3 regions of the Streptococcus parauberis NCFD 2020 genome follow, and region 1 is predicted to be linked to each of the others. Evidence: predicted binding sites of a transcription regulator. Region 1 holds the regulator's gene; each other region holds the start of a gene.
What was found. Region 1 encodes CtsR, which represses protease genes until heat stress. Its sites were predicted from a motif close to TTGGTCAAAAAAGGTCAAANA; they were not measured.
Positions count from the first base shown of each region.

Region 2: a site for CtsR is predicted at 3,489-3,509, ahead of SPB_RS04785 (ATP-dependent Clp protease ATP-binding subunit). Genes of this name have one in related genera too.
Region 3: a site for CtsR is predicted at 2,682-2,702, ahead of SPB_RS07340 (ATP-dependent Clp protease proteolytic subunit). Genes of this name have one in related genera too.

Region 1 covers NZ_AEUT02000001.1:2,072,077-2,082,680, forward strand. Annotated here, with positions in the region: gene SPB_RS10455 (DNA/RNA non-specific endonuclease) at 1-697, shown strand, start outside; gene SPB_RS10460 (alpha/beta hydrolase) at 728-1,327, opposite strand; gene SPB_RS10465 (flavin reductase family protein) at 1,336-1,944, opposite strand; gene SPB_RS10470 (VOC family protein) at 1,962-2,852, opposite strand; gene SPB_RS10475 (VOC family protein) at 2,864-3,823, opposite strand; gene SPB_RS10480 (cation:proton antiporter) at 3,925-5,997, opposite strand; gene SPB_RS10485 (hypothetical protein) at 5,999-6,268, opposite strand; gene SPB_RS10490 (cold-shock protein) at 6,597-6,797, shown strand; gene SPB_RS10495 (CtsR family transcriptional regulator) at 6,975-7,442, shown strand; gene SPB_RS10500 (ATP-dependent Clp protease ATP-binding subunit) at 7,435-9,879, shown strand; gene groES (co-chaperone GroES) at 10,074-10,358, shown strand; gene groL (chaperonin GroEL) at 10,396-10,604, shown strand, end outside.
Region 2 covers NZ_AEUT02000001.1:946,044-956,647, reverse strand. Annotated here, with positions in the region: gene ileS (isoleucine--tRNA ligase) at 1-173, shown strand, start outside; gene SPB_RS04795 (DUF1827 family protein) at 239-547, opposite strand; gene SPB_RS04790 (NUDIX hydrolase) at 596-1,045, opposite strand; gene SPB_RS04785 (ATP-dependent Clp protease ATP-binding subunit) at 1,164-3,449, opposite strand; gene SPB_RS04780 (DUF1797 family protein) at 3,729-3,959, shown strand; gene SPB_RS04775 (amino acid ABC transporter permease) at 4,083-4,772, shown strand; gene SPB_RS04770 (amino acid ABC transporter ATP-binding protein) at 4,769-5,503, shown strand; gene SPB_RS04765 (ferrous iron transport protein A) at 5,615-6,073, shown strand; gene feoB (ferrous iron transport protein B) at 6,091-8,244, shown strand; gene SPB_RS11010 (FeoB-associated Cys-rich membrane protein) at 8,244-8,378, shown strand; gene SPB_RS04755 (bifunctional methylenetetrahydrofolate dehydrogenase/methenyltetrahydrofolate cyclohydrolase) at 8,447-9,301, shown strand; gene SPB_RS04750 (NAD(P)H-hydrate dehydratase) at 9,298-10,140, shown strand; gene xseA (exodeoxyribonuclease VII large subunit) at 10,271-10,604, shown strand, end outside.
Region 3 covers NZ_AEUT02000001.1:1,459,958-1,470,561, reverse strand. Annotated here, with positions in the region: gene SPB_RS07350 (putative polysaccharide biosynthesis protein) at 1-1,594, shown strand, start outside; gene upp (uracil phosphoribosyltransferase) at 1,762-2,391, shown strand; gene SPB_RS07340 (ATP-dependent Clp protease proteolytic subunit) at 2,786-3,376, shown strand; gene SPB_RS07335 (YlbF family regulator) at 3,569-4,012, shown strand; gene SPB_RS07330 (YlbG family protein) at 4,015-4,290, shown strand; gene SPB_RS07325 (ABC transporter substrate-binding protein) at 4,437-5,612, shown strand; gene SPB_RS07320 (branched-chain amino acid ABC transporter permease) at 5,651-6,520, shown strand; gene SPB_RS07315 (branched-chain amino acid ABC transporter permease) at 6,523-7,476, shown strand; gene SPB_RS07310 (ABC transporter ATP-binding protein) at 7,477-8,241, shown strand; gene SPB_RS07305 (ABC transporter ATP-binding protein) at 8,241-8,951, shown strand; gene SPB_RS07300 (CBS domain-containing protein) at 9,033-9,695, shown strand; gene tmk (dTMP kinase) at 9,759-10,415, shown strand; gene SPB_RS07290 (DNA polymerase III subunit delta') at 10,428-10,604, shown strand, end outside.

The DNA of each region.
Region 1 (10,604 bases):
GCATAACTTTAAATTTCCATTTGGTGATGGAACTAAGGAAGCTTGGTTAATGAATCGTGGGCACTTAGTGGGTTATCAATTCAGTGGCTTAGAAGAGGATGGTAAGAATCTCGTACCAATGACTGCTTGGCTCAATTCGGGGAATTATGCGGGCATGGATTCTGGCAATGAGGAAGGGATTCTCTATTATGAAAATCTTCTTGACAGCTGGTTAGCTAATCACCCTAATTATTGGTTAGACTACCAGGTTAAGGCTATTTATCAAGGAGATGAATTAATTCCGCGTCAAGTTGAGTTGCAGTATGTTGGGATTGATCAGGAGGGCCAGCTTTTACAAATTTCTTTAGGTGGCGACAAAGAGTCAGTGGATGCTTACGGCATTACAAAAGTAGCTTTAGAAAATCAGTCTCCGAATGCAACCATTAATTATGTTGATGGGAAGGCCCAAGGCCTAGTCGCAAAAGCTCAAGTGGTCGAAAATCAAAAAACTGTTCCAGCTCAGCCTTCATCTAGTTTGGAAGCACAAGCACCAGCTCAAGATCCAAATCGAATTGTCTATGTAGCTAGCCATGGGACTTCAGATGCTTATTGGTATTATAAAGAAAGCATGCCGTCAACAACTAAACTTGAAAATGTTGTTGAGATGAAAGAAGCAGATGCTATCAGCTTAGGCAAACATCATTCCTTAAATGAATAAAAAAGTCTGGACCCCTAAGTCCAGACTTTTTTATAGTTTGTTTAGCCATTCTTTGGCAGCTTGCAAACTGGCTTGCGTGATTTGGTGACTGCGAACCCAAAAACTAATGATTTTAGCTTGTCTTTCTTCAAAAAGATCGACTACATGTTGGCTGTCTGCTAGTGAAACAATAGGGTCATCTTGACCCATTGAAATGAAGACTTGTGTTTTTTTAACATAGGGCGTGCTATGTCTGGGCTCCAGTGGATACATGGGAGCCATCAGGATAGCTTGTCTAAAAGGACTATCTTCTTGCAATAATAAATTAATTGCCATATTTGCACCATTTGAGAAGCCGACGAGGACTAGGTTATCTAGTTTAAAATCTTTTTCTTGGCTTTTGGTGATAATGTATTCTGTTAGGCTTTGCCCTCGCATCTCAAGGACGTCCAGATCAAACTGTCCTTCCGCTTTTCGTTTAAAAAAGCGCAGAGCACCATTCTCCGAAACATCGCCCCGCAGGGAGAGGACCGTAGCATTAGGATTGAGGTAGTTGGCAATTGGTAATAGATCTTTTTCGTCACCACCTGTTCCATGCAAGAGCACTAAGGTGGGTTGATTTGGTTGTCCAGATTTGAAGAGTGATTTCATAATTCCTCCTAGGGTCGTGGGATGGTCAGGGTTTGACCAAGCTTGGCATAGTCATTTCCGGCTAAACGGCTGATAGGATCGAGTTGATCAGCTAAGACGTGGGTTTTCTGATATAAGGCATCTTCTAAATGATAAGCTTGAACCGACAGTAGTAGGAGGTCCGCTATAATCTGCTCATCCGCCCCTTTGATTGGAACGTGTTGGTAAAGCTTAGTCTCAAAACGAATAGCTGACTCTTTAACCCCAGGCGTTCTAATTGTCGAGGAGTCAATCATGGTCATGCCAGTTAGATTAAGTTCACTTTCATTATGCGCCAGCTCTTTTGCAGCCTGATTGACAGCTTCTAAATTATGACTGGACACACTATGAATAACAGCTTCGCCACGCTCAAGTATATTGATAGTGGTATCTTTTGGTTGACCATTTTTGCGTTGAATGCTGACGGATAAGATAGCTGGATCATAAGAGACAATGTTATAAAAGCTAAAAGGAGCCAAATTAACAATCCCCTCAGCAGAGAGAGTTGATAAAAAGGCAATTGGCCGAGGAATGACACTACCAATCAAAATCTTATATTGATCTTTGGCTGATAATTGAGATGCTTCAATAGAAATCATAAGGATCCTTTCTAAGTTTATAAATCAAGTGGCTCCAAATTCTGAATCAGTTGCTGGCGCTTCTGCTCAAGTCTAGATGGCAGTTGTAAGTTTTGACCCAAAGAATCGACAGGCTCATCAACTGTCAAACCTGGAACTTTTGTGGCGAATTCAAAGATTACCTTACCAGGTTCTCTTAAGTAAATGGATTGGAAATATTTGCGGTCACGGATAACAGTGACATTGAAACCTTGGTCGGTTAGTTGCGTTTGTTTTGCTTTCAGCTCTTCTAAATCATTGACCAGCCAAGCAATATGGTGAACGGTTCCTGGTCCCATTTCTCCTCGTTGATAATTAACCTTGGGAATAATGATTTCCTGTTCAGAATCACTTTTAAAGGTGAATGATATTGTTAAACCGTCTTCAAAAGCAGGTGCAAGCCCCAAGTTTTTTTGGAGAAATTCTTGACTAGCTTTATAGTTAGAAGAGAGTAAATAGGAACCGTGGAGTCCGGTGATTGATGGATTCTGACTCTTGTCGCTTGTTGCTACTAGGGCTATATCTAGGTTATCAAGGTCACTAAAGAACAAGGCAGGCTTCGTTCCCCATTGGCTTTCTTGGAAAGCAATGTTAGCCTTCTTCAATTTTTGACGCCAAAAATCTAATGCATTTTTGGGAACGCTGAGAGCAATACGTCCGACTTGTCCACTACCGATTTGACCAGCTTTGCTATTTCCTAAAGGGAAAAAAGTTAGCAAACCTTGGTGGTTATGGGGGCTACTGTAATAGAGGTGGTAGTGGCTAGGGTCGTCAAAATTGACGGTCTGTTTGACCAGTTTTAGGCCGAGCAAGTCTCTGTAAAAGTGGATGTTTTTGTTAACGTCGCCAACCATGGCACTAATATGGTGAATTGATGTGATTGTGGGCATCCTTTGCCTCCTTAGGATCTTTTAGTATCAAAGGGTCTAATGGCCGCTTCAATAAAATGACGTTTTGGTTCTAAAAATGGCGGAAGTGATAAGGCTTCGCCTAAAGTTTCATAGGGTTCATCTGTCATGAAGCCTGGTCCATCAGTAGAAAGCTCAAGTAATATATGACCAATTCGCGAATAGAGGGCTTGGAAATAGAAGCGATCAACTAGTCCTGAGCTCATGATACCCAAGGCATTATATTTTTCGGCCCAATGTTTGATAGCTTCTTGGTCAGCAAGTCGGAAGGCCACGTGATGGACCAAACCATAACCTTGCATTTCTTGTTGGTCACTTTCCTTGTGACGTAAGATAACTTGCCCGCCATGTCCACCTTTGGCAACTTCTAAGATAGCGTAATCTGATTCACCTTCCAGGATACGCATTCCATAGACTTGGATTAAATAGTTTTTGAAGTCATCAAAGTAAGAAACCGTGATTTCAATTGGTCCTAAGCCGTAGATTGCTTTATCCGAAGGTACGGGACCATTCTTCCAAGGTTGACCAGCAGGAACTCCCGAATTGTGTTGATCAGAAACTAATTGATAGCGTTGGCCATCTTCTTCTTCAAATGGGAGAGCTTTATGACCAAATAGGTCGATGATACCATCATGTTTGACTCCAAACTGGTTAAAACGATTTAAGTAATAATCTAGTGCTGCGTCATTTGGCACTCGAAGTCCAATCCGGGTAATTCCGTTTGTACCACGGACGCCCTTTGGATTATTGGGAAAATCAAAGAAAGTCATATCTGTCCCAGCTGAACCCATGTCGTCTGCGAAGAATGTATGATAAGTATGAATATCATCCTGATTAACAGTCTTTTTGACCAGACGCATTCCTAAAATTTCCGTCACAAAACGATAATTTGCTTCAGCACTATTGGTCATCGCCGTAACATGATGGATGCCAAGTAAGTTTGTTTGAGTCATATAATACCTCCTAATATAACAAATCATTTTTCTACCTATATATTATCACTAATTAGTAATAAAACAAAAGATTTGCTCATCAAAAAAGAAGTAACTTCAAGTTACTTCAATTGGTGTCGATAATTTATGATATCGTAGACAAAGTTTGGTGAATTATCACGCAGAGAATAGCTTTCTAATTCATTAACTTCATCACGAAGTTGTTGTGCTTCTCTAGCTGTGATATGACCAGCAACTTCAAATTCATGAATCGTTTGTCGTTCCAGATAGTAACCATGAATCCGTTCACCGCTAGAATCTGGGATAAAGTTAGCAATCACCCGCTCAACAAAAAGTCCAGACTTCATCAATTCAGCATTTTGAATCCTTTGATTCTGTAAAAAATTAACTAATGACGAATTGTAAAAGCCTTCTAAGTCTTCCAGTGATTCGAGGATTAATTCTATATTAGCTAAATATAAATCCGTCAAATGGTCCCGATTTTCTTCAGATAAACGGATTCTAGCTTTTTGTAAACTGGTCAAACTCGATTTCAAGTCGCTACCGACAGACCACATCTCATGAATGACATGTCGAATAACACGGAGCAAAATGGTAAAGGAATAATTAAAACTTGAGATAAAACTTCGGTTAACTTGACGTTCCATTGATTTTAGGTAGGTTTGATAAATCCGATACTCAAAAATTGTAATATCTTTGTGGCGAAAGGCGTGTTCTAGTCCTTCATTTTCAATAGCAAGCATCAGCAGTTGTAACTCAGCTAATTCCTCCTTGACATTATTTGGCTCTTGTTCCAAGATTAGATTCTCAATCCGACGGTTATAGGCATCTAAGACATAGTATAATCCAGCTTGATTTGCTTGAGCTTTTTGTCCTTCTGTCTCTAATTTTTTGACAACTGACGTTAAAATATCAATCTTAGTTAAATAGTTCTCTGTCGACCGAGCAACAGGCGCTAAGTGGGGTAGAACCAGTAAGCCAATCAAAAAACTAAGCAATGTAATTGCACCGACTGTAAACAAAGTCAATGAATTTTTGTAAGTATCAATCTGCGGAATTAAAAGGATAATGGCTAAAGAAACACTCCCTTTAACTCCTGAAAAAGTCAGAAGATTAACAGTAGGTAAGTATTTTTTAAAAGCTTTGTGGTACTTACGACTTCTGAAAAAGAAGTAAATGATAATTGTTAGGTATCTTATAAGGAATAGGAAAGCTGTCAAAATAACCACGATAAAAAGTAGGTAGACATTGCTATAACTTGGACTAGCTAAAAGGGGCCCAGTAAATTGGGTTAGTTCGACGCCAAAAATAATGAAGACTAAACCATTTAGTATAAAATTAATGGTTTCCCAGATAATATTTGTGACGCGGTCAACTTGCGCATCAAAGAGGGTAACTTTTTTTATCCGATTTGCTTGCATCACACCGGCTACAACGACGGCAATGATACCTGAGACATGAAGCATGTGTGCAATGAAGTAAACGACAAATGGGAGAGTTAATTCTAACAGAAGCGCACCAGTCACGTCTGCTGCATCAAATTTTTCAAGCACCGACAGAAAGATTCTGTTGAGTAGAGCAAAGATTAAACCAATAACAATTCCACCCAAAATTGAAAAAAGTAGATTTAAGCCTGCATCGGCTAGGGAAAAATAGCCTGTGACCAAGGCTGTTAGTGCAAACTGAAAAGCAACAAGTGCACTAGCATCATTCAACAAACCCTCAGAAGTTAAGGTGTTTTTTATCCGATTGGGGAATTTGAAGCGTTTGGCCAAGGATAGGAAGGCTACGGCATCGGTTGGCGCTAGGGCCGCTCCCATGGCAAAACAGAGGGCTAATGGTAATTCGACCGGAAGTAAGGTTTTGATACCATAACCCATAACAATTGTGCTAATCATGACAGCAGGTAAGATTAAATAGAGAACTAAACCTCTTGAACGGATAAAGCTTTTGACATCACTTTCCTGACCTTCTCGAAAGTTAAGGGGGGCAATGACAAAGGCTAAGAAGATTTCTGGATCAATGATTAAATGGTGACCTTTATTAAAAATGCCAAACAGGATTCCGAAAAAGAGCTGAATGGCAGGTAGGGGGATTTGTGGAAAAATCCGATTGATCACATTTGATAAAATGAGCGAAAGGAGGAAGGTAATGACCAGTATTGGAATTGACATATTAAGGGGTGTCCTGACCTTGTTTAGAGTTACTTTCTTTGCGGAATTCTTCTTTTAACAAAGCAATCTTTTGATCAATTAATGAAATATCCTCATGCTCAATCAGTTTGTGACAACGCTCTTTTTCTAAGCCAATCAATTTTTTCTTGATTTTCTTAGCTTTTTTAAGATCTTTGCAAGTGAAATCTCCGCAGTCAGCTGTTTCCATTTTATCGTAAAGGTATTTTTGACGCATTTCTTGAACACGACTAATAATATTTGACTCTGTCAATATTTGTACTCCCTAGAAACAAGCTTCTGTTCCTTATAACTATAATATATTTTAGATGATAACTTGTTTTTAAAATAAAACAAATTTAATCTCTTTATGACACATTTTAGCCTAGAAAATAAATTAACTCAAGAAAAAACTCTAGCAAAATAAAAAAGCGTTTTCTATTCACTTTATTTTAAAAGCGCTTTTAATGTTTTTTCTTGACTTTACTATAACAGTTTGATACACTTGACTAGTAAATTAGTTTGTGAGTTAGTATATGTGTTCCACATCATCGTTTCTCTCTATTTTTACACAAGAATTTATGGAAAGGAAGTAGATGATTATGGCACAAGGTACAGTTAAATGGTTTAACGCTGAAAAAGGTTTCGGTTTTATTTCAACTGAAAACGGGCAAGATGTCTTCGCACATTTTTCAGCTATCCAATCTAATGGTTTCAAATCTTTAGATGAAGGACAAAAAGTGGAATTTGATGTTGAAGAAGGTCAACGTGGCCCTCAAGCAGTAAACATCGTTAAATTGTAATTTACAATTAAACATGCATAAATGATGAGTACCTTCTGGTGCTCATTTTTTTGTTTAATATAGTCAGATATTTCCATTTGCTTTTAAGGATAGCAATTTGTTATAATTAAAGTCAGTTTTAGTCAAATAGGGAAACAACCTTGTGAATGAGTAAGTATTAATTAAGGGAGTGAGATTATGCCAAGTAAAAACACATCGGATAGTATTGAAGAGTATATCAAAGAACTTCTGGAGCAATCTGGGATTGCAGAAATTAAACGGTCTTTATTAGCTGACTCTTTTCAGGTTGTACCTAGTCAGATAAATTATGTCATCAAAACGCGCTTTACTGAAAGTCGTGGTTATGAAGTAGAGAGCAAACGCGGTGGCGGCGGTTATATTCGTATTGCCAAGGTGCATTTTTCAGATAAGCACCAATTAATTGGTTCCATGAATGCAATGCTTGGTGAACGCGTTAGCCAACAAGTGTTTACAGATTCGATTCAAATGCTTTTTGATGAAAATCTTATTACTGAGCGAGAAGGAAACATTGTTCTTGCTATGGCGACGGACGATGTATTAGGTGAAGATGCTCCAAGCATCCGTGCAAAGATGTTATATCGTTTGTTACGTCGTATTGATAGAAAGGGAAGCATTAATGATTGATTACTCAATAAAGATGCAAGAGATATTTAAACAGGCCCAGTACCAAGCAGCTCGCTTTGGCAGTTCGCATTTGGAGACCTGGCATATTCTCTTAGCAATGGTGAAAGAAGAAGGTTCCCTAGCAGGATTAGTTTTTAGTGAATTTAATAATAAAATTTCAGAAGAAGAATATGAAGCAGCTGCAATTTTGGCCGTGGGAAAAAGTCCTCAAGATGATATTAAAGAAGTACATTTCTTAGGTCAGTCCAAGACTTTAACCAATATTCTTAAGTTTTCTGAAATGATAAGTTTGGTTACAAATGCTTCTGAAGTAGGTTCAGAGCATGTTCTTTTTGCAATTTTGTTAAATCCAGATATTATGGCTGCCCGACTCTTAGAGATGGCTGGCTTCAAAATTAAGGATGATGGACAAGGACAACCAAAGCTTGCTGATCTCAGAAAAGCTATTGAAATACAGGCGGCATATAGTAAAGAAACAATTAAAGCTATTCATGAGTTACGAAAACCTAAAAAAGCCAAAGGTGCTGGATCTTTTTCTGACATGATGAAGCCGGCTAGTACAGCTGGAGACTTGTCAGATTTCACCAGAGACCTAACGGAAATGGCCAACCAAGGATTATTAGAACCAGTTATCGGCAGAGATAAAGAAATCACACGGATGATTCAGGTTCTCAGTCGTAAAACCAAGAACAATCCTGTACTAGTTGGAGATGCTGGTGTTGGTAAGACAGCCTTAGCTTATGGACTAGCTCAACGGATTGCCAATGGATCAATTCCTTATGAATTGCAAGATATGCGGGTCTTGGAATTAGATATGATGAGTGTTGTTGCGGGTACACGTTTCCGTGGGGACTTCGAAGAAAGAATGAATCAAATCATCGACGATATTGAGACGGATGGTCAGATTATTCTTTTTGTTGATGAACTACATACAATCATGGGTTCTGGTAGTGGGATTGACAGTACTTTAGATGCAGCAAATATTTTAAAACCTGCTTTATCACGTGGAACGCTCCATATGGTAGGTGCGACAACACAAGAAGAGTATCAAAAACATATTGAAAAAGATGCAGCTTTATCTCGTCGTTTTGCGAAAGTGCTTATCGAAGAACCAAATTTGGAAGATGCTTATCAAATTTTGTTAGGACTAAAAGGATCTTATGAACGTTTCCATAATGTTTCAATTTCAGACCAAGCGGTCAAGACGGCTGTTAAGGTAGCTCATCGCTATTTAACCAGTAAAAATCTTCCTGATTCAGCCATTGACTTATTAGATGAAGCAAGTGCAACGGTTCAAGGGTTAGTCAAAAAAGAAAAAGCTTCCATCTTAACACCAATTGATCAAGCTATTCTAGAGAAGGATTTCAAAACAGTTTCAAAACTATTGAAAGCTCAAGTTAATAACAAATCTGCAAAGCCTACACTAGTGACTGAAGATAATATCATGTCTACACTAAGCAAGTTATCAGGAATTCCTGTTGAAAAACTAACCCAAGCAGATAGCAAAAAATATCTTAACTTGGAAAAAGAATTGCATAAGCGTGTGATTGGTCAAGAAGATGCTGTATCAGCAATATCACGGGCAATTCGTCGCAATCAGTCAGGAATTAGAACAGGCAGACGACCTATTGGTTCATTCATGTTCTTAGGGCCAACGGGAGTTGGTAAAACAGAATTAGCAAAAGCTTTAGCAGAAGTTCTCTTTGATGATGAGTCAGCACTAATTCGATTCGATATGTCCGAGTATATGGAAAAATTTGCAGCTAGTCGATTAAATGGGGCACCTCCAGGCTATGTCGGCTATGAAGAAGGTGGCGAACTGACAGAAAAGGTTAGAAATAAACCTTATTCTGTTCTACTATTTGATGAAGTTGAAAAAGCCCATCCGGATATCTTTAATGTCCTATTGCAAGTTCTAGATGATGGGATGTTAACAGACAGTCGCGGGCGTCGCGTTGATTTCTCAAACACCATTATTATTATGACTAGTAACTTGGGCGCGACGGCCTTACGTGATGATAAAACAGTTGGTTTTGGTGCCAAAGATATTTCTCAAGACCACCAAGCCATGGAAAAACGAATTTTGGAAGAATTGAAGAAATCCTACAGACCAGAATTCATTAACAGGATAGATGAGAAGGTAGTCTTCCATAGCCTCAGTCAAGAGGATATGAAAGAAGTAGTGATGATTATGGTTAAACCATTAGTTACTAATTTGGCGGAAAAAGGCGTTAGTCTGAAAATTCAACCATCGGCCCTCAACTATCTCTCAGAGGAAGGCTATGATGTGGAGATGGGGGCAAGACCACTCCGAAGAACGATACAAACGCATATTGAAGATAAACTGTCAGAATTGATTCTTTCTGGCGACTTATCTAGTGGACACCAGTTGAAAATAGGAATGTCCCATGGCAAATTAAAATTTGACATAGAATAAATAAAAGGCTGAGGATGACACTCAGTCTTTTTGTCTAGTTGGAAAAACCAAAATATTTAAACTATTGAAATTTTTGCTTTATAACTAAGTATTTTTTTCTTGACTATTTTTGACCAAGTGATAAAATAATAGAGTAAGTTAGCACTATCTATAAGAGAGTGCTAAATTTCTAGTAATTAATAGGAGGCATACACATGATAAAACCTTTAGGTGACCGCGTGGTCGTGAAATTTGAAGAAGAAAAAGAACAAACTGTTGGCGGCTTTGTTCTTGCTGGAGCTCATAAAGAATCAACTAAAAAAGCTACGGTTCTTGCTGTTAGTGAGACAGGATTGCGTACCATTACAGGTGATTTAGTTCCTCCAGTTGTCAAAGTTGGTGACAAAGTTTTAGTTGAGAATCCTGGTTTGGATGTTATCCTCGATGAGGAGACTGTAACTGTTATTCGTGAATCAGATATTTTAGCCATTATTGACTAATATACAGTATAGATAAGGATAAGAAAGAAGGATAATTATGTCAAAAGATATTAAATTCTCAGCAGATGCGCGTGCAGCAATGGTCAGAGGTGTCGATATTTTAGCTGACACTGTCAAAGTTACATTAGGCCCTAAAGGTCGTAATGTAGTTCTTGAGAAGGCATTTGGATCACCATTGATCACTAATGATGGGGTTACAATTGCTAAAGAAATTGAGTTAGAAGATCATTTTGAAAATATGGGAGC
Region 2 (10,604 bases), 1.1 Mb from region 1:
ATGGTGTTGCATTTACTGTAGAACATGCAGTAGGTGAAGTGTGTGAGCGTTCTCGCCGCGTTGATCCGACAACTAGAATGCGTCCTTATGGAGCATTTGTCTGTGATGCAAGTGCAAAAATAATTGAAGAAAATTTCCCAGAGGCAGTAGCTGAAGGATTTGAAACTAAATAAAAAATCTGACCGAAAGGTCAGATTTTTTTGTTTGTTAGTGATAAAGAAAAACTAACCTGGATGGGCTAGTTTTCTTCTTTGATTGGGAATGAGATTTCAATTAAATTATTGGTATGAACCATTTTTGTTTTCCCTTTAATGATAAGAGATTGATCGATGCGACGTTTTAAGAAAAATTCACGGATTGCTTCTAATTCTTCATCTTTAATTGCGCGATATTTATTAGTGATTAATAGTTCGTAATGTTTTGGTGCTTTTGTGAAAACGACATCTGTGTTACCTGCCGAGTAAACTTCAACCAATTTAGCATCTGTATTTGTTAGTTGATTGGTTACCAGTTCAGGATGACTCCCTGTTGTATTAATAAGTCTCATAATTATCTCCTCTTTATCAATCACTATACATCAATAAATTAATAGTTATTAAGAATGGTGTTGTTTTTGCCATTCAGTTATTGCCCATTTATGACTGCCGCGTTTTAAGTTGGCAATTGCTTCCTCGATTGGGAACCAAGCTAGTTTGTTAAAGTCTTCCAAGGGATCTCCTTGAATACTATAAGAAGTTACTTCATACAAGTAAGCTGGATTATAGTAATAGGTATCTCTATGACGTGAGTAAAAATACTCGTCTGCTTGGCCATAGTAATATCCAATCTCAGCTGAGAATCCGAGCTCCTCAATCAATTCTCGCTCTAAAGCAGTTAAGTGATTCTCACCTTCCTCAATTTCTCCACCAGGAAGAAACCAAGCCCCGTTGGGTGCCTGTACTAAGATGACCTCTGTTTTATCACTGTTTGGAATAACTGCATAAACTCCATACCGAGATTTGTAGTTTTTTTCTTCAATTTTTTCGCCGAATTTTGGAACTGTCATAGCCGTCCCTCCTATTTATATTATACTAAAAAAATGAAGATAGCGCTTTATTTTTTTTCATAATATGTGAAAATTTTCATCAAAAAAGTGATAATAATCATTATTATCACTTTTCAAATTAATTTTCGTAAGACTTGGTTTGATCTTCCACAGGGGAATTAGATTTTTTTGCTGATTTAATAATGATATTTCCATTACTAGTCATCATTGCTTTAAGCTCTTTTTCACTAGGATTTTCCAAGTAGAAATCAGTAATAGCATCTTCAATGTAATCTTGAATAGTTCTTCTTAATGGACGAGCACCCATTTTTGGATTATAACCAAGATCGACTAATTTCTCTTTAACTTTATTGGTCACATCAAGGTGAAGGCCATTTTGAGAGAGGCGATTGTTGACATCTTCTAACATCAAATCAACAATATGTAATAGATTATCTTTGCTTAATGTTTGGAATTCAATAATACCATCAAAACGGTTCATAAATTCTGGATTAAAGAAATTTGTTAATTGTCCCAGAACTGAACTTGTTCGTCCTTCGCGGGCTGCCCCAAATCCGACAGAGGCTTCATTAGTACTTGTCCCGGCATTAGAAGTCATAATGATGATGGTATCTTTAAAGCTAACTGTCCGGCCTTGCCCATCAGTCAAACGACCATCGTCTAAAACTTGAAGGAACATGTGCATAACATCAGGGTGAGCTTTTTCAATTTCATCCAGCAAAATGAGTGAATAAGGATTGCGACGGACTTTTTCCGTTAATTGACCGGCTTCCTCATATCCGACATAGCCAGGAGGGGCACCAACCAACTTAGCAACGGCATGTTTTTCCATGTACTCTGACATATCAAAACGAATCATATTATCGGCTGTGCCAAAAAGTTCAATTGCTAATTGCTTAGATAACTCAGTTTTCCCTACACCTGTAGGACCCACGAATAAGAATGAACCGATTGGTCGATTTGGCGTACCTAGACCGACCCGGTTACGACGAATAGCTTTAGCAATTTTATCAACAGCATCGTCTTGACCAATGACATGACTCTTCAAGTCTTCAGCCAGGTGAATCAATTGTGATTGTTCTTTTTCTTTCAAATCACCCACAGGGATATTGGTTTTGTCCTCTAAGATACCTTCAATTGTTTTCTCAGTAATGATTGGGGTATCTTCTTCATCAACTTTTTGCTTTTGTAACTCTTTATATTTGATAATTTGGTCGCGGAAATAAGCTGCGCGCTCATAGTCTTCATCTCGTGTAGCCTGCGCTTTTAAATTTTCGGCTTCGACAAGACGTTGATCTATTTCTTTTGGATCAACAAAAGTTAACGTCAAGTTCAATTTTGAGCCGGCTTCATCGAGTAAGTCAATTGCTTTGTCTGGAAGGAAGCGATCTTGAATATATCGATTAGAAAGTGTCGCAGCAGCAATGATAGCATCATCTGTATACTTAACATGATGATAATCTTCGTACTTAGTCTGGATCCCTTTTAAGATGGTAATTGTTTCTTCAACAGAAGGCTCATCAACCTTAACAGGTTGCATACGTCGTTCTAAGGCGGCATCTTTCTCAATAATTCGATACTCATTAAGTGTAGTAGCACCAACTAACTGTAATTCACCACGAGCAAGAGCAGGTTTTAAGATATTTCCAGCGTCCATGTTGCCATCACCTGCATTACCGGCTCCAACAATTTCGTGAATTTCATCAATGAATAAGATAACATCTTGACGGTTTCTTATTTCTTCCATCAGTTTTTGCATTCGTTCTTCAAATTGACCACGGATTCCAGTTCCTTGGACTAAACTAACAACATCTAAACGAATCACTTGTTTACCTTGAAGTTTATATGGGACATCACTGTCCACAATTTTTTGAGCTAAACCTTCAACGACAGCAGTTTTACCAACACCGGGTTCGCCAATTAGAACTGGATTATTCTTTGTACGACGATTGAGAATTTCAATGACACGTGTAATCTCTTCGTCACGACCTATAACAGGGTCAATACCTCCTTTACGGGCAATTTCCGTAACATTGATACCAAACTCTTCTAGTAAGCCTTTAGGCTGTTGAGTAGCTTGTGCATTTTGATTACGAGAGCCCTGTTGGTTAGGAATTTTCCCATTATTTCCACCGTTTCCACCTGCCTGAGTTGGAGGAGTATTAGGTAGATTTCCGAAAGATCGAAAGTTATTCAAATCACCGAAAAAGTCATCAAAGAATGGATTCATTGGGTCTTGTTTTTTTTCTGAACGCGAACCAATTCCCCCTAATATTGAATTATTCGCATCCGTTTTCATTATTTGATAGCAATTTTGACATAAATCAATTTGCTTTTGTTTCCCATTAACATTGGTATATAAATGGATTGAAGCTTCATTTAATTGACAATTCTGACAGAGCATAGCATACCTCCAATGCATTTCTATCGACCATCTTGATTTATAGTCAAACATGGTCAAACTTTATAACCATATTATAGCACCCTATTTTTGGAAATCAAGTAAAAAGTTCGAATTTTTAGCACTCTCCAGAATAGAGTGATAATCACAATATTTTCGAGAAAAAACAACAATTTACCACACATAACAAAGGAAAAGATTGAGAAATTTGTCTCTTTTAGTGTTTGTTTAGGGCAAATTATGTTAAAATAATATGGAAAACTAAGGAATAGGAGAACAGAAATGGAATCACATTTAGTGAGAATCATCAACCGCTTAGAATTAATGGTTAATGACGGTGGCAACTTAAAAAGAAATTTTGAACGTGATGGCGTAGTAGTTGCTGAAGTAGCATTTGCAAATGATGTTGAAACTGGACCAGTTTTTACATTACGTGATGTTGAAGCTCGTGAATCATATTCATTTGATAGTATTGATTTAATTGCAATGGAAATTTACGATTTATTATATTAATATTAATCTTTAAAAAAAACTTGCCCAGGCAGGTTTTTTATTTTAGTTTCTATTGTATTTTTATACATAAAGTGTTATAATTATTTCGTTGTTTTAAAAAATCGATATGTTTGGAGTATAAATATGAATTTTTCTTTTTTGCCACATTACTGGGGCTACTTTAATTACGGTGTCTTAGTCACCATTTTTATTTCAATTGCTGTAGTGTTTTTTGGCACCATATTAGGCATAATTATTACATTTTTGAAGAGAAGTTCTATTCTTCCCTTGAAATGGCTTGCCTCTTTCTATGTTTGGATTTTCCGAGGGACACCAATGGTCGTTCAAATTATGATTGCCTTTGCTTGGATGCACTTTAATCAAATGCCTATTATAGATTTTGGTGTTCTAAACCTTGATTTTTCACGACTCTTACCTGGGATTATTATTATTTCATTGAATAGCGGAGCATATATTTCCGAAATAGTCAGAGCTGGGATTGAGGCCGTACCGGCTGGCCAGTTAGAAGCAGCATACTCTTTAGGCATTCGCCCTAAAAATGCGATGCGGTTTGTTATATTACCTCAAGCTTTTAAGAATATCCTTCCAGCATTAGGCAATGAGTTTATTACAATAATAAAAGATAGTGCACTCTTGCAAACAATTGGTGTTATGGAATTATGGAATGGTGCCCAATCGGTTGTTACGTCAACGTATCAGCCAATTACACCTTTATTGTTTGGAGCATTTTATTACTTGATGGTTACGACTGTAATGTCACAACTATTACATTTATTAGAAAAGAAGATGGGACAGGGAGTTAAAAGTTTATGAGTCAAGAACTATTGAAAATTGAAGCCTTACATAAGTCTTTTGGTCAGCATCATGTTTTAAAGGGAATCGACTTAACAATTGAGCAAGGAGAGGTTTTAGTCATTATTGGACCGTCTGGATCTGGTAAGTCAACATTATTAAGGACGATGAACTTATTAGAAACACCAAGCAAAGGAAAAGTAACCTTTGAGGGTACTGACATTACGGATAAGGAAAATGATATTTTTAAAATGCGTGAAAAAATGGGAATGGTCTTTCAACAGTTTAACCTCTTTCCCAACATGACCGTTTTAGACAATATTACTCTCTCACCAATCAAAACTAAAAAGGTCAGTAAAATGATAGCTGAAGAAAAGGCTTATCACCTTTTGGAAAAAGTTGGTCTCGCTGATAAGGCTACAAGTTATCCAGATTCTCTTTCAGGTGGGCAAAAGCAAAGGATTGCGATAGCTCGAAGCTTGGCGATGGACCCCGATATGCTTTTATTTGATGAACCAACATCTGCCTTAGATCCTGAAATGGTGGGTGAGGTTTTAACTGTTATGAAAGAACTCGCTCTTGCCGGAATGACAATGGCTATTGTTACACATGAAATGGGTTTTGCCAAGGAAGTTGCAGACCGAGTTATCTTTATGGATGATGGTATGATTGTCGAAGAAGGCAAGCCTGAAGAAATTTTTGACCACCCAAGCCAAGCAAGAACCGTTGATTTCTTGAGTAAAATACTTTAATTAAGTTGGAGAAATCCAACTTTTTTATTAACTCTATTTAATTTTTTAGTGAAAAGGATTACATTATAATTTTCTTATGTTATAATTGGAAGATATTAAAGGGAGAATAGTGTGAAATTATTACAAGCAGAAATTGGGAAAAAGTATCTTATCAAGTCTATTAATCTTCCTGATTCATTTAAAAAACATTTGTCACATTTAGGCTTGTTGCCTGACAAACAGATTATGCTCATTTCAAAGACTAATAATAGTGCTATCGTAATGTTATCAGATCAGAGACTAGCATTTGATAAAAGTATTTTAGATAATATTGATGTTGAACTACATCAAACGACCTCAAATGCTGTCCCACTTACCGATTTATTGGTAGGTGAAAAAGCTTATATTGATAATATCTTTACAAATAAAGAAACTAAGCGACATTTGATGGATATGGGATTAACGAAAGGGACGCAAGTCAAATTAATAAAAGTTGCTCCTTTGGGAGATCCAATTGAAATCTCTGTGAGAGGATTTGAACTAACACTTAGAAAATCAGAAGCACAATTAATTAGCGTTGATCGAAGATAGAACATTTAAGAGGAGTTATGCGAAAAGTTACATTAATTGGGAACCCAAATAGTGGAAAGACGAGTTTATTTAATTTATTAACTGGAAGTAATCAGAAAGTTGGAAATTGGCCAGGAGTCACTGTTGATCGAAAAAGTGGCTTTTTAAAAATAGATAAACAGATTGAAATTCAAGATTTACCAGGAGTTTACTCTTTATCTCCTTATACATCTGAAGAAAAAGTGGCGAGAGATTATCTGCTTTGTGGGCAACTTCAGCTTATTGTTGATGTTTTAGATGCATCAAACCTTGAAAGAAATCTTTATTTAGCAACCCAACTGTTAGAATTAGGTTTTCCTTGTCTTCTTGTCTTAAATATGATGGATGTTGTAGAAAGAAATGGAAATCAGATTAGTTGTGATAAACTTAGTTATCTGCTAAGTGTACCTGTAGTTTCAATCAGTGCCATAAAAAATAAAGGGATTGATAAGATGGTTAAGTACATCCAAAAATTAGTTCATAGTGGGTCACCTTCACCTTACCCAATTTATGAAGATAGTTTTGAAGCTGCATTGAGTCAAATAGAGCAACTTCTAACAGACTATGATTTAGGGCTCAGTAGACGACACTACTTGATAAAATTATTTGAACGAGACCCTCTTGTTCAGGAACATCTTGAATTATCTTCTGATATCATTTCGGAAATTGAATATATTTCAGCAATTACAGAGAAGATTTATATGGAAGATGCAGAATCTATTGTTATTAATCAAAGATATGCTTATATTGATAGCATTTGTCAAATGGCTCAAATAAAAAAAGATAATTTCGAGCTTAAATTATCTGACAAAATTGATACTATTATCACTAACCGGTTTTTAGCTTTACCTATTTTTGCTATTATCATGTTTATTGTGTATTATTTATCCATTCAAACAATTGGAACCTTAGGAACTGATTGGGCTAACGATTATTTATTTGGAAAACTAGTTCCAAATACTCTGCAAACTGTGTTAACATACTTAAAAGTTGATTTTTGGTTGAAGTCCTTAATAATTGATGGCATCGTTGCAGGAGTTGGAGCAGTTCTAGGTTTTGTTCCTCAATTGTTTGTTTTATTTCTTTGTTTGGGTATACTTGAAGATATTGGTTATATGAGTCGGATTGCTTTTGTAATGGATAGAGTTTTCCGTAAGTTTGGCTTATCAGGAAAGACATTTATTCCAATGTTAATTGCTACTGGGTGTGGTGTTCCTGCTATTATGGCCAGTCGTACAATTGAAAATGAACAAGATCGTAAGATAACGATTATGACATCAACATTCATGCCATGTTCGGCTAAAATGGCCATAGTCGCTCTTATTTCGGGTGTCTTCTTTCCCAATAACCCTATAATTGCCCCAAGTGCCTATTTTATTGGAATTGCTTCTATTGTTTTATCAGGTATTTCCCTGAAAAAAACAAAATTATTGTCAAGTCAAGCAAGTCCATTTATCATGGAGTTGCCTGCCTATCATTTACCACATTTACCTACAGTAATACTATATGCTTATAATAAAGCCTTAAGTTTTATAAAAAAGGCAGGTACTGTCATTTTTGTTTTAACAATTCTACTTTGGTATTTAACTTCCTATGATTTTCGATTTCAACCCGTTAATGCACAAGAAAGCATATTAGCAGACATAGGACGTCATTTTGCTTGGATTTTTTCACCATTAGGATTTGGTAATTGGAAAGCAACAGTAGCAACTTTTTCTGGATTGTTAGCTAAAGAAACCGTGGTTGCAACATTTGGTATCTTTTATCAAAATAATCAAATGACTGTGTCACCGAATTTGCTTTGGAATCAATTAAGATTAGACTATTCTCCTATAGCAGCATATTCCTTCTTGGTTTTTAATCTATTATGCACTCCTTGTTTTGCAGCTATCGGGGCAATAAAACGTGAAATGAATAGTAAGAAATGGTCATTGTTTGCTATAGGTTTTCAAACAGAACTAGCTTATTCGGTAAGTTTTATCATTTATCAACTTGGTCTTTATTTTCAGACAGGACAACTTTCATTTTTCACAATCATTGCAGTCCTCTTGTTAATAATAGCTAGTTATCTGATTTTGAGGAAACCTAAAGAAAGTCAAGAAAACCTAATCACATTAACTAATATTTTCAATTATAGGGAGGATAAAAACTAATGTCGACGTTTATTATTTTTATTATTATCGTCATTCTAGTATTTTTTAGTTTAAAATATTATCGCAGTCAAAATGGTTCATGTGGCGATTGCAATTGTTCTTGTCCAATCAAAGATAAAATGAAAGATAAATAATTGACAAAGAGGGAATGCTCCCTCTTTTTTTTGGTATAATGATAAAAAGATAGATAAGGAAAGAATTCATGACACAGATAATCGATGGAAAAGCACTAGCCCAAAAGATGCAATCAAATTTAGCTGATAAAGTGCAAGTTTTAAATAATAAGTACCATATTGTACCAGGATTAGTAGTGATATTAATTGGTAATAATCCGGCCAGTCAAGTTTATGTCAAAAATAAAGAAAAAGCAGCTATAGCAGCTGGTTTTAAAAGTGAAACTGTTCGCTTATCGGAATCAACTTGTCAAGAAGAGCTGATTGATATTATCAATCAATATAACCTAGATGATAGCATCCATGGTATATTAGTCCAATTACCATTGCCAAGCCATATTAATGACAAAAAAATAATCCTCTCAATTGATCCTAAAAAAGATGTCGATGGCTTTCATCCAATGAATACTGGTCACTTGTGGTCAGGTCGCCCACTTATGGTTCCTTGTACACCAGCGGGGATTATGGAGATGTTTAGTGAATACAGTATCGATTTAGAGGGTAAAAATGCAGTAATCATTGGTCGTTCAAACATTGTTGGCAAACCAATGGCCCAATTGTTACTAGATAAAAATGCGACCGTTACTTTAACACATTCGCGGACCAAGCATTTACCAGAAGTAGCTAGTCGCGCAGATATCCTTATCGTGGCAATTGGCCAAGGAAATTTTGTAACTAAAGAATTTGTCAAAGAAGGTGCTGTTGTTATTGATGTTGGAATGAATCGTGATGATAATGGTAAATTAATTGGGGATGTTGATTTTGATCAAGTGGCTGATTTAACTAGTTTCATCACACCAGTCCCAGGTGGAGTTGGACCGATGACAATTACGATGTTACTAGAACAAACTTATCAAGCTTGTTTAAGAAGTGTGTCAAAATGAAATTAAACGAAGAATTGGCCAAGGAAATTATTGGTCCTAGACGTCGTAATTCCCACAAAGGCGATTATGGGCGCGTGCTATTAATTGGTGGTCTATATCCCTATGGTGGAGCAATTATTATGTCTGCAATTGCTACTGTCAAAAGTGGCGCAGGTCTAGTAACTGTGGCGACTGAAAAAGAGAATATACCAGCCTTACATAACCATTTGGCTGAAGCAATGGCCTTTTCAGTGGATGACCAAGACTTCTTGCAAAAAACGATGATTACAGCCGATGTAATCCTAATTGGCCCAGGCCTTGGGGACAATAGCAAAGCAGAAGAACTATTAAAAACAGTCTTGCAAGGGGTTAGCCCTGAACAAATTCTGATCATAGATGGCTCTGCTTTAACACTCTTAGCAGAAGAAGATGTTTCAATCTTAAAGAATAAGCAAGTTATCCTTACCCCTCATCAAAAAGAATGGGAAAGGTTAAGTAAACTAGCTATTGCGGATCAGAATCCTCAAGCCTCTCAAAAAGCTTTAATGCATTTTCCGCAAGAAACAATCTTAGTAGCCAAAAGTGATGAAACGGCTCTAATCTCGACTGAAGAGATTTCTCTCCTTGACGTTGGAGGACCTTATCAAGCTACAGGTGGAATGGGCGATACCCTAGCTGGAATGATTGCCGGCTTTGTGGCCCAATTTAAACAAAAAAGCATTTATAAAGTTGTTGCAGCGGCAACTTATCTTCATTCAGCAATAGCAGATGACTTGGCAAGAGATAACTATGTTGTCCTACCCACGCAAATTAGTGACTCTATCCAAAAATGGATGAATAAGTATGCGAAAGCTGATTAATAAGAAGATTTTAAAAGAAGCTTTAAAGCTTCTTTTTTGGTACTAATCTTAACAATTTAAAATGAAAAATGGTATAATTGCAATAGTATAAAAAGGCAGTAGTGCCTTTAATTATAAGGAAAGGAACCTGATGACAGATTATTTAAGTGTCAGCAATCTGACTAAATATTTAAAAATGAAGTTTGACCGAGACCCCTATTTGGAACGGGTTTATCTGACTGGTCAGGTTTCCAATTTTAGAAAAAGACCAAAACATCAATATTTTTCATTAAAAGATGAAGGTGCTGTTATTCAGGCCACAATGTGGGCAGGTGTTTATAGTAAATTAGGATTTGATCTTGAGGAAGGCATGAAGCTTAATGTCGTTGGTCGGATTCAGCTCTATGAGCCTTCAGGAGCTTACTCAATTATCATCGAACGTGCTGAACCAGACGGGATTGGTGCATTAGCTTTGCAATTCGAAC
Region 3 (10,604 bases), 610 kb from region 1:
GCGTGGAACAGCATGGTCCACAGCTAGTAATTTTATCAGTCGACTCTTAGGTGTGATCTATGTCATCCCATGGTTTATCTGGATGGGCAAATATGCGACACAGGCCAATGCCTTATTTAACATGGGCTATAATGTATATGCCTATTTTTTATTGATTTCTACTACAGGCCTCAATGTCGCAATTGCAAAACAGATTGCCAAATATAATTCCCTTGGACAAACTGAGCATAGCTACCAGTTGATTCGTTCAACTATGAAATTGATGCTGGGTCTAGGACTCTTCTTTTCATTTGTTATGTATATCACTTCCCCTATTTTTGCATCAATGTCGGGTAGTGATCAACAGTTAATTCCAGTCATGCACAGTTTATCATTAGCTGTCCTTATTTTCCCTATCATGAGTATCATTAGGGGAATTTTTCAGGGACATAACAATATTAAACCATATGCATTGAGTCAGATTGCTGAACAAATTGTTCGGGTCATTTGGATGCTAATCGCAACTTACATGGTTATGAAACTGGGATCTGGTAATTATGTTGAAGCAGTAATCCATTCGACATTTGCAGCATTTATTGGGATGATTGCCAGTATGTTAGTCTTGGTTTTTTATCTCAATAAAGAAGGATTGTTAAAGAAAATTTTTGCAAAACCTGTTATGGATATTAAAATTGATGCCAAAGGTTTATTGTGGGAAACAATAAAAGAATCAATTCCTTTTATTGTTACTGGTAGTGCCATCCAAGCCTTTCAATTAATTGACCAATGGACTTTCATTAATAGTATGTTGCTCTTTACCAAGCTTCCTAAGGCACAACTAATGGAGCTATTTGGATACTTTAATGCCAATCCAGCAAAAATTACGATGATTCTTATTGCTGTTGCAGCTTCAATTGGTGGCGTTGGAATTGCTTTATTGACAGAGAATTATGTCAAGAAAGATATGCATGCAGCAGCTAAATTAATCATCAATAATATTACCATGTTATTCATGTTTTTATTACCAGCATTGACAGGGGCAATTATTTTAGCCAAACCTCTCTATGTGGTCTTTTATGGAGTGACAGTACCAACAGCAATCAGTTTGTTTAGAGTTGTTTTATTACAAGTTATTTTACTAGCACTCTATTCCTTACTTGCACCAATGCTCCAAGCCTTATTTGAAAATAAAAGAGCCATGCTCTACTTTGCTTATGGGGTTATTGTAAAACTTGTCTTACAGATTCCATCGATTTATTTATTCCATGCTTATGGACCCTTGCTTGCAACGACTTTTGGTTTACTCTTACCAATCGTGTTAATGATCCGTCGCTTACATCAAGTAACTAAATTTAATAGAAATTTGTTATTCCGTCAAATTCTATTATTAGCAATTCTAACAGCAGTAATGGGAATTGTGGTGGTTCTTGGAAATTGGATATTAGGTTACTTCTTATCGACTGATGGCCGAAGCGCCAGTCTCCTTTATTTATTAATTATTGGTGGTCTTGGCTTTAGTATCTATGGCTATTTAACATTAGTGACACATCAATTGGATAAATTGATTGGTGATCGCAGAGCTGAAAATCTTCGTCGAAAATTTAAAATTGCTTAAATTGACAACCTAGTGAAACTAGGTTGTTTTTTTTATTCTAGTGGATCGAGTAGAATCTATTTACTCTGTTAAGGTTAGAATAACTTAGGCTTTAAAAAAATCTGCAAAAGTTGAAGATTTCTGCTATAATGTTACAAGTGAAAAAAATAAGAAGGAAGTAAACGACCATGGGAAAATTTCAAGTTATTTCGCATCCACTAATTCAACACAAATTATCAATTTTGCGTCGTCAAACGACGTCAACTAAAGATTTTCGTGAATTAGTCAACGAAATTGCAATGTTAATGGGATATGAAGTATCTCGAGACCTTCCAGTTGAAGATGTTGAAATCACAACTCCAGTTTCAAAAACTGTTCAAAAACAATTAGCTGGTAAGAAATTAGCAATTGTTCCAATCTTAAGAGCTGGTATTGGTATGGTTGATGGATTTTTAAGTCTCGTTCCAGCTGCAAAAGTTGGACACATCGGTATGTACCGTGATGAAGAATCATTAGAACCAGTTGAGTACTTAGTCAAACTTCCAGAAGATATTGATCAACGCCAAATCTTTGTTGTAGATCCAATGTTAGCGACAGGTGGTTCAGCTATTTTAGCAGTTGATTCATTGAAAAAACGTGGTGCTGCAAACATCAAATTTGTATGTTTAGTAGCAGCTCCAGAAGGGGTTAAAAAATTACAAGATGCTCATCCTGACGTTGATATCTTCACAGCCGCTTTAGATGAAAAATTAAACGAACATGGTTATATAGTCCCAGGACTCGGCGATGCAGGTGACCGCTTGTTTGGTACTAAGTAAAAGTCCGGTGGACTTTTACTTAGACGAGCCTTGAAATAAAGACGCGAGTCCTTAGACTCCGGTGGACTTTTACTTAGACGAGCCTTGAAATAAAGATGCGAGTCCTTAGACTCCGGTGGACTTTTACTTAGACGAGCCTTGAAATAAAGACGCGAGTCCTTAGACTCCGGTGGACTTTTACTTAGACGAGCCTTGAGAAACAGATTAGAGTAAACAGCTCTTTTCAAAATATTGTTCTAAATGGACTTTCTAGTTTAAGTGCTAGAAAGTTTTTTTAAAAGTAAGTTTATTATTTGACCTATTTTGACCAATAGATTATAATAAGGTCATCATAAAAGATTACCTGGCGCAAGAGTTGATTTCACTCTACAGGTAAATTAGATTGGAGAATTATATGATTCCTGTTGTTATTGAACAAACAAGTCGTGGTGAACGATCTTATGATATTTACTCACGTTTATTAAAAGATCGTATTATTATGTTAACTGGTCCTGTTGAGGATAACATGGCTAATTCTATCATTGCTCAATTGTTATTCTTAGATGCACAAGATAATACTAAAGATATTTACCTTTATGTTAATACACCTGGTGGTTCTGTATCTGCTGGTTTAGCAATCGTTGATACAATGAACTTCATTAAATCTGATGTCCAAACAATTGTTATGGGGATGGCAGCTTCAATGGGTACAATTATTGCATCATCTGGAACCAAGGGTAAACGGTTCATGTTACCAAATGCTGAGTATCTAATTCACCAACCAATGGGCGGTGCTGGAAATGGTACACAGCAGTCGGATATGGCAATCGTTGCGGAGCAATTATTAAAAACTCGTAAACGCTTAGAAAAAATTCTTGCTGATAACAGTGGAAAAACAATTAAAGTAATCCATAGAGATGCTGAAAGAGATTATTGGATGGATGCTAAAGAAACTTTAGCTTATGGGTTCATCGATGAAATCATGGAAAACAATAGCTTGAAGTAAAAAAGCCTAGACATCTTGTCTAGCTTTTTTTGTACTATAATTATATCCAAATAATCAGGATACTGAGATAAAAGACATATCTGTGGAGAGTGATGTCTTTTTATTTTAAACATGCTATAATTGAAGAAAGCCAATAATAAATAAAAATCGACTAGAATAACTGATTCTGAGACATTATGATATAATCAAGTTATGTTAGTCATAAATGAAGACTTAATAGTAATTGATGATGCCATTGACCAATTGGTCAATGATTTGCTTGAGAGAGATGAGTTTCTTAATTATCAAGAAAAGTTAAATGCACTTGATCAAGATAGTGAGGTCCAAGTTGCTATTCAAGAACTAAGTCAATTAACTGATAGCTATACAAAAGAGATTGATTTTGTAAAGTTTCGACCAGAATTGAGAGAGTTGAGGAGGACGATTCTGGCAAACAAGAAGAAACTTGATATGAATTCAAAAGTGATCGAATTGAGATATGCGGAAGTAGCATGTCAAGAAATTCTAGCTGAAATCAGTCAGCAGATTGCAAATGTGGTGTCTCCCACAATTTTTGTTGATGAAGGTTTACCTCTATCATCAAGTAAAGAGCACCCAGAAATTGGTATCTATCAAAATATCAAAGAAAAGGATTAAACATGTATTCAAAACAAGATAGAGTAGGCATCGTTGTTTATTTATATTACAATCGTGATGCAAGAAAAGTTACTAAGTTTGGTGACTTATATTATCATTCTAAACGCTCTCGTTATTTAGTATTGTATGTCAATAAAGAAGATGCAGAGTCGAAAATACAAGAAATTGAAAAATTTAAGTTTATTAAAGAGGTAAAACTATCTGCATTTGATGATATCAATCATGAATTTGTAGGAAATTTACACCGTAAGGAAGAGGAGAAATCTAAAATTGTCTGACAATTAAAGTGTCCTTTAAAAAGCCTAGAAGTATTACTTCTTGGTTTTTTCTTTATTTTTAAAAAAATAATCTTAAATTATTGACAATTTTCAGATAATTCTGTATTCTTATCTACATATCAATTTTATTAAATGAGGAAATGCATATGAAAAAGAGACTTGTACTTTGGTCAATGGCAACAATATCACTAATGTCTTTAGCAGCTTGCGATGCTGCGCCGCCAAGTAGTACTTCTAATGCCAAAGGAACAGAAATAAAAAAAACCATTAAGTTAGGCTTAAATTTAGAGTTGACTGGCCCAGTCTCAGCCTATGGTGGTGCTGAAAAGGTCGGTGCTCAAATGGCAGTTAACGAAATCAATCATGCAGGTGGAGTCAATGGTAAAAAAATTGAGTTGGTAACTAAAGACAATAAATCAGAGAATGCTGAATCCGCAACTGTAACAACCAGTCTTGCTACTCAAAATAATGTTAATGTTATCGTCGGACCAGCTACTTCAGGTGCAGCAGCTGCTGCCTCACCAAATGCTACGGCAGCCGCAGTTCCATTAATTACCCCTTCGGGAACACAAGATGACTTAACTATTGCTCGTGATGGGAAAACCTATGATTACATCTTTCGAACTACCTTTATTGATTCCTATCAAGGGGATGTCATGTCAACCTTTGCGACTGACCAATTAAAAGCTAAAAAAGTTTTCCTTTTTTATGACAATTCAAGTGATTATGCAAAAGGAATAGCTAAACAATTCAAAAAGGTCTATAAGGGTAAAATTGTTGCCGAAGCAACCTACCAATCTGGAGACACAGATTTTCAATCTGCTCTTACCAAATATAAAAATAAATCATTTGATGCGGTGATTATGCCAGGTTATTATCAAGAAACTGGAACAATTATTAAACAGGCTCGAGAAATGGGTATTACTGCACCAATCGTTGGTCCTGATGGCTTTGCTGATGATAAGCTTGTTGAACTTGGTGGCAAAGAGAATGTTACCAATGTTTACTACCTATCAGGATATTCAGAAAAGACTTCCAAGAAAGCCGCTAAATTTGCCAAAACATTCAAAGTAAAATATGGCTCAAATCCTTCAATGTTTGCAGCCTTAGGCTATGATTCAGTTTATATGGCAGCAAAAGCCTCTGAAAATGCAAAATCTTCAAAGGATATTTCTAAAGCTCTCGCCAAATTGAAAGATTTTAAAGGTGTTACAGGAACAATGACCATTGATAAGCATCACAATCCTATTAAATCTGTATCTGTGATTGGCTTAACAAAAGGTAAAGTAACCTCGACAACAGTTATCCAAGCAAAAAAATAATGCTTGTACCAGATTATTAAGAAAGAACGGTAACAAATATGCTCCAACAACTTGTAAATGGCCTAATCTTAGGTAGTGTCTACGCCTTGTTGGCCCTCGGCTATACAATGGTCTACGGGATCATCAAACTCATCAACTTTGCTCACGGCGATATTTATATGATGGGTGCCTTCATTGGCTATTATTTAATTAATACACTTCATTTAAACTTTTTTGTAACCCTATTGTTAACAATGGTTACCACAGCAACCTTGGGGGTGTTAATTGAATTTTTAGCCTATCGACCCCTAAGGAATTCGACGAGAATTGCTGCGCTGATAACAGCAATTGGTGTCTCATTCTTGCTAGAATATGGCATGGTCTATTTTGTGGGTGCAGAAGCGCGTGCTTTTCCACAAGCTCTCAAAATCATCAAGTACAACTTTGGACCAATTAGCGTGACCAATGTCCAATTAACCATCTTGTTGGTTTCTCTTATGCTGATGCTTGCTCTGCAATTCATCGTCAAACAAACCAAAATGGGTAAAGCCATGCGTGCAGTTTCGGTTGATAGTGATGCTGCTCAACTAATGGGAATTAATGTCAATTCAACAATAAGCTTCACCTTTGCTTTAGGTTCTGCCTTAGCAGGTGCGGGTGGGGTCTTAATTGGTTTATACTATAATTCAATCAATCCATTAATGGGTATGACACCAGGGATTAAAGCTTTCGTAGCTGCCGTTCTCGGAGGAATAGGGATTATTCCTGGTGCAGCCCTAGGTGGCTTTATCATCGGTCTCTTGGAAACATTTTCAACTTCTATTGGTTTATCAAGTTACCGTGATGCTATTGTGTATGCTGTCTTAATTATTATCTTACTAATTAGACCAGCCGGACTTCTAGGAAAAAATGTAAAGGAGAAGGTATAGTCATGAAAAAAAATATGTCATCCATTTTATCATGGGCAGTCTTAGTTACTGTTATTTTCCTTGTTCTTAGTTTTCTTATTGGTCAAGGTATTTTAGGTCCCTATTATGTGCAGATTTTAATGGGGATTGGAATTTCAATTATTATGGCGATGGGAACTAACCTTGTACTTGGTTTCTCTGGTCAGTTTCCTTTAGGACAGGCTGGCTTTATGGCCATCGGGGCATATACTACAGCCATTATTACACAAAATATTCCAACTTATTTAGGATTTTATGTTTCAATGCTAGTTGGAATATTAGTTGCAGGCTTAGTAGCGGTAATAGTTGGATTTCCGACCTTACGTTTGAAAGGGGATTACTTAGCTATTGCAACTTTGGGTGTTGCTGAGATAATTCGAATCGCTATTGTCAATGGTGGAGAAGTAACCAATGGCGCAGCTGGTTTAACAGGGATTCTTCGTTACACATCATGGCCAGTAGTTTTTGCCTTTGTTGTCCTCATCATTGTTTTAACCATGAATTTCTTACAGAGTTCAATTGGTCGTCAAGTCATTTCTGTTCGTGAAGATGAAATTGCGGCTGAATCAATGGGAGTTAATACAACTAAAATCAAAGTAGCAACCTTTGCTTTTGCTGCCATGACAGCAAGTGTTGCTGGTTCACTTTATGTCGGTTATATTGGCACTGTTGTACCAAAAGACTTTACAATTATGCGTTCGATTGATTATTTAATTATTGCTGTATTAGGTGGCTTAGGTTCAATGACTGGAACCATCCTTGCGGCAATTGTACTTGGAGGACTAAATATGTATCTCCAGAGCTTTTCAGAAGTTCGAATGATTGTTTACTCATTAGCATTAATACTCGTCATGGTTTTCAAACCAGGTGGATTATTAGGGACAAAGGAATTTCAATTTTCTAAATTATTTTCAAATAAGACAAAGGAGGGCAGATAGATGGCGCTTCTTGAAGTGAAAAATTTAAGTAAACACTTTGGCGGTCTAACAGCTGTTGGAGATGTCACGATGGAATTACATGAAGGGGAATTAGTTGGTTTAATTGGGCCAAATGGTGCTGGTAAAACAACCCTCTTTAACTTATTAACTGGTGTTTATGTACCTAGTGAAGGGACTGTAAGCCTTGATGGTACTGTCTTAAATGGTAAATCCCCATACAAAATTGCATCTTTAGGTTTATCTCGGACTTTCCAGAATATTCGTCTCTTTAAAGATATGACTGTTCTCGAAAATGTCTTAATTGGTCTTGCTAATCAATCAAAATCTCATACTTTAGCTAGTTTGCTTCGTTTACCAGCTTATTACAAATCAGAAGCAGAACTTAAAGAAAAAGCTTTAGAATTACTGGCTATCTTTAATTTGGAAAAAGAAGCTGATACACTTGCTAAAAATTTACCTTATGGTCAACAACGACGCTTAGAAATTGTCCGTGCCTTGGCAACCAGGCCAAAGATTCTTTTTTTAGATGAGCCTGCTGCAGGGATGAATCCACAGGAGACAGCAGAGCTGACGGCATTAATTCGTCAGATCAAGAATGACTTTGGGGTTACAATTATCCTTATCGAGCACGACATGAGTCTTGTTATGGAAGTTACTGAGCGGATCTATGTTTTAGAATATGGTCGCTTAATCGCCCATGGCAATCCTGAAGAAATAAAAAATAATAAGCGCGTTATCGAAGCTTATCTTGGAGGTGATCTATAATGTCAATGTTATCAGTTGAAAACTTATCCATTAATTATGGAGCTATTGAAGCTGTTAAGGATGTTTCATTTCACGTTGAAGAGGGCGAGGTTGTAACCTTAATTGGGGCTAACGGTGCTGGAAAGACTTCCATTTTAAGAACAATCTCGGGTTTAAATCGTCCCAAAAGTGGAAAAATTAGTTTTTTAGGTAAAGAGATTCAAAAAATGCCAGCGAGAAAAATTGTAGCTGAAGGTTTATCTCAGGTGCCAGAAGGACGCCATGTTTTTCCTGGCTTAACAGTTATGGAAAATTTGGAGATGGGTGCCTTTTTGAGCAAAGATCGTGAAGAAAATCAAAAAAATCTTAAAATGATTTTTGATCGTTTCCCACGACTTGAAGAGCGTAAGGTTCAAGATGCCGCAACTCTTTCGGGTGGTGAACAGCAGATGCTTGCAATGGGTCGAGCCTTAATGAGTAAACCCAAATTACTCCTTTTGGATGAACCATCGATGGGATTAGCGCCAATTTTTATTCAAGAAATTTTCGATATCATTCAGGATATTCAAAAGCAAGGGACAACGGTCTTGTTAATTGAACAAAATGCCAATAAAGCATTATCTATTGCTAATAGAGCCTATGTTCTAGAAACTGGGAAAGTAGTTTTATCCGGTTCTGGTGTGGAACTATTAGCTTCTGATCAAGTTAAAAAGGCTTACTTGGGTGGCTAATTTAGGTAAAGTCGCTTGCAAGATGCATATAAATTATGGACCATGCTATAATAAATTATCAAGATAAATGAGGATAAAAATATGTCAGTAAAAGATTATATGACTAAAAACGTTGTTACCATTACACCTGACACAAGAGTAGCCAAAGCTGCCGATTTACTAAGAGAAGAAGACTTGCGTCGTCTACCAGTTGTCGAAAATGGACATTTAGTAGGTTTAGTGACTGCTGGGACAATGGCCGATGCCACTCCCTCAAAAGCAACCAGCCTGTCTATCTATGAAATGAATTACTTATTAAACAAAACGAAAATTAAAGACATTATGATTAAAAAGGTCATAACTGTTGAACCAAATGCTAGTTTAGAAGATGCAATCTACCTCATGCTTACACATAAAGTGGGTGTTTTGCCTGTTCTCGATGGCGAAGAACTTGTTGGTATCATTACTGACCGTGATGTTTATAAAGCCTTTCTCCACATCTCAGGATATGGTTTAGAAGGTATTCGTGTTGTAATTAATACAGATAATGCTGTAGGTATATTAGCGCGTGTTGCGTCAACTATTTCAGAGGAAAATTTAAATATTAGACGTACTGTTGTTGATACGCGTGCCAATGGTAAGACAGTTGTTGAACTTCAAATTGATGACGATATCTCACCTGAAATTCTGAAAGAAAAATTGCATAATACTGGTGTTGAAGTCGAGTCAGTAATGAAAACACATGAAAAACCAGAAGTAAATTGAGGAATAAAGCACTGCTAATAATTGGCAGTGTTTTTTCTTCCAAAATTTTGGTAAAATAGATGTATGAATAATAAAGTAAACGACCTATCAAAGGGATTAATTATAACATTTGAAGGCCCTGATGGGGCGGGCAAAACTAGTGTTTTAGAGGCCCTCTTGCCTCTTTTAAAGGCTGAGTTTGATAAAGAATTGATTACGACAAGAGAACCAGGTGGCGTTGCTATTGCCGAAGAAATCAGAGAGGTCATTCTTGATGTTAACAATACAGCCATGGATTATAAAACGGAATTATTACTTTATATTGCAGCTAGACGCCAACATTTGGTAGAAAAAGTTTTACCAGCCAAAGAAGCGGGCAAGATTGTTCTGATGGATAGGTTTATTGATAGTTCAGTGGCTTATCAAGGAAGTGGCAGAGGTTTAGACAAAGCTGATATCCAGTGGCTAAATGATTTTGCAACAGATGGAGTTGATCCTGATTTGACCCTCTATTTTGATGTTCCTTCCTCAGTTGGCTTGGCTAGAATTGCTAAAAATAGGACACATGAAGTTAATCGCCTTGATCTTGAAAAGTTAGAAATGCATCAAGCTGTGCGAAATGGCTATTTAGAGTTGGCCAAGGAAAATCCTAATCGGATTGTCACTATTGATGCTTCAAATGTTTTAGAACAAGTCATTTCAGATGCCTTTAATGCAATAAAAGCAAAACTAAATGTCTGAGGGGGAAGTGGTATGCAAATAGAGCAACAAGCACCAAAAGCATTCCAAGAATTCAAACAGATATTAAAAAAAGATCGCCTTAATCATGCATATCTCTTTTCTGGTGATTATGCCAATTTTGAGATGGCCATTTTTTTGGCCAAGGCTATTTTTTGTAACAACAAAATTGATTTTTTGCCTTGCGGGGAT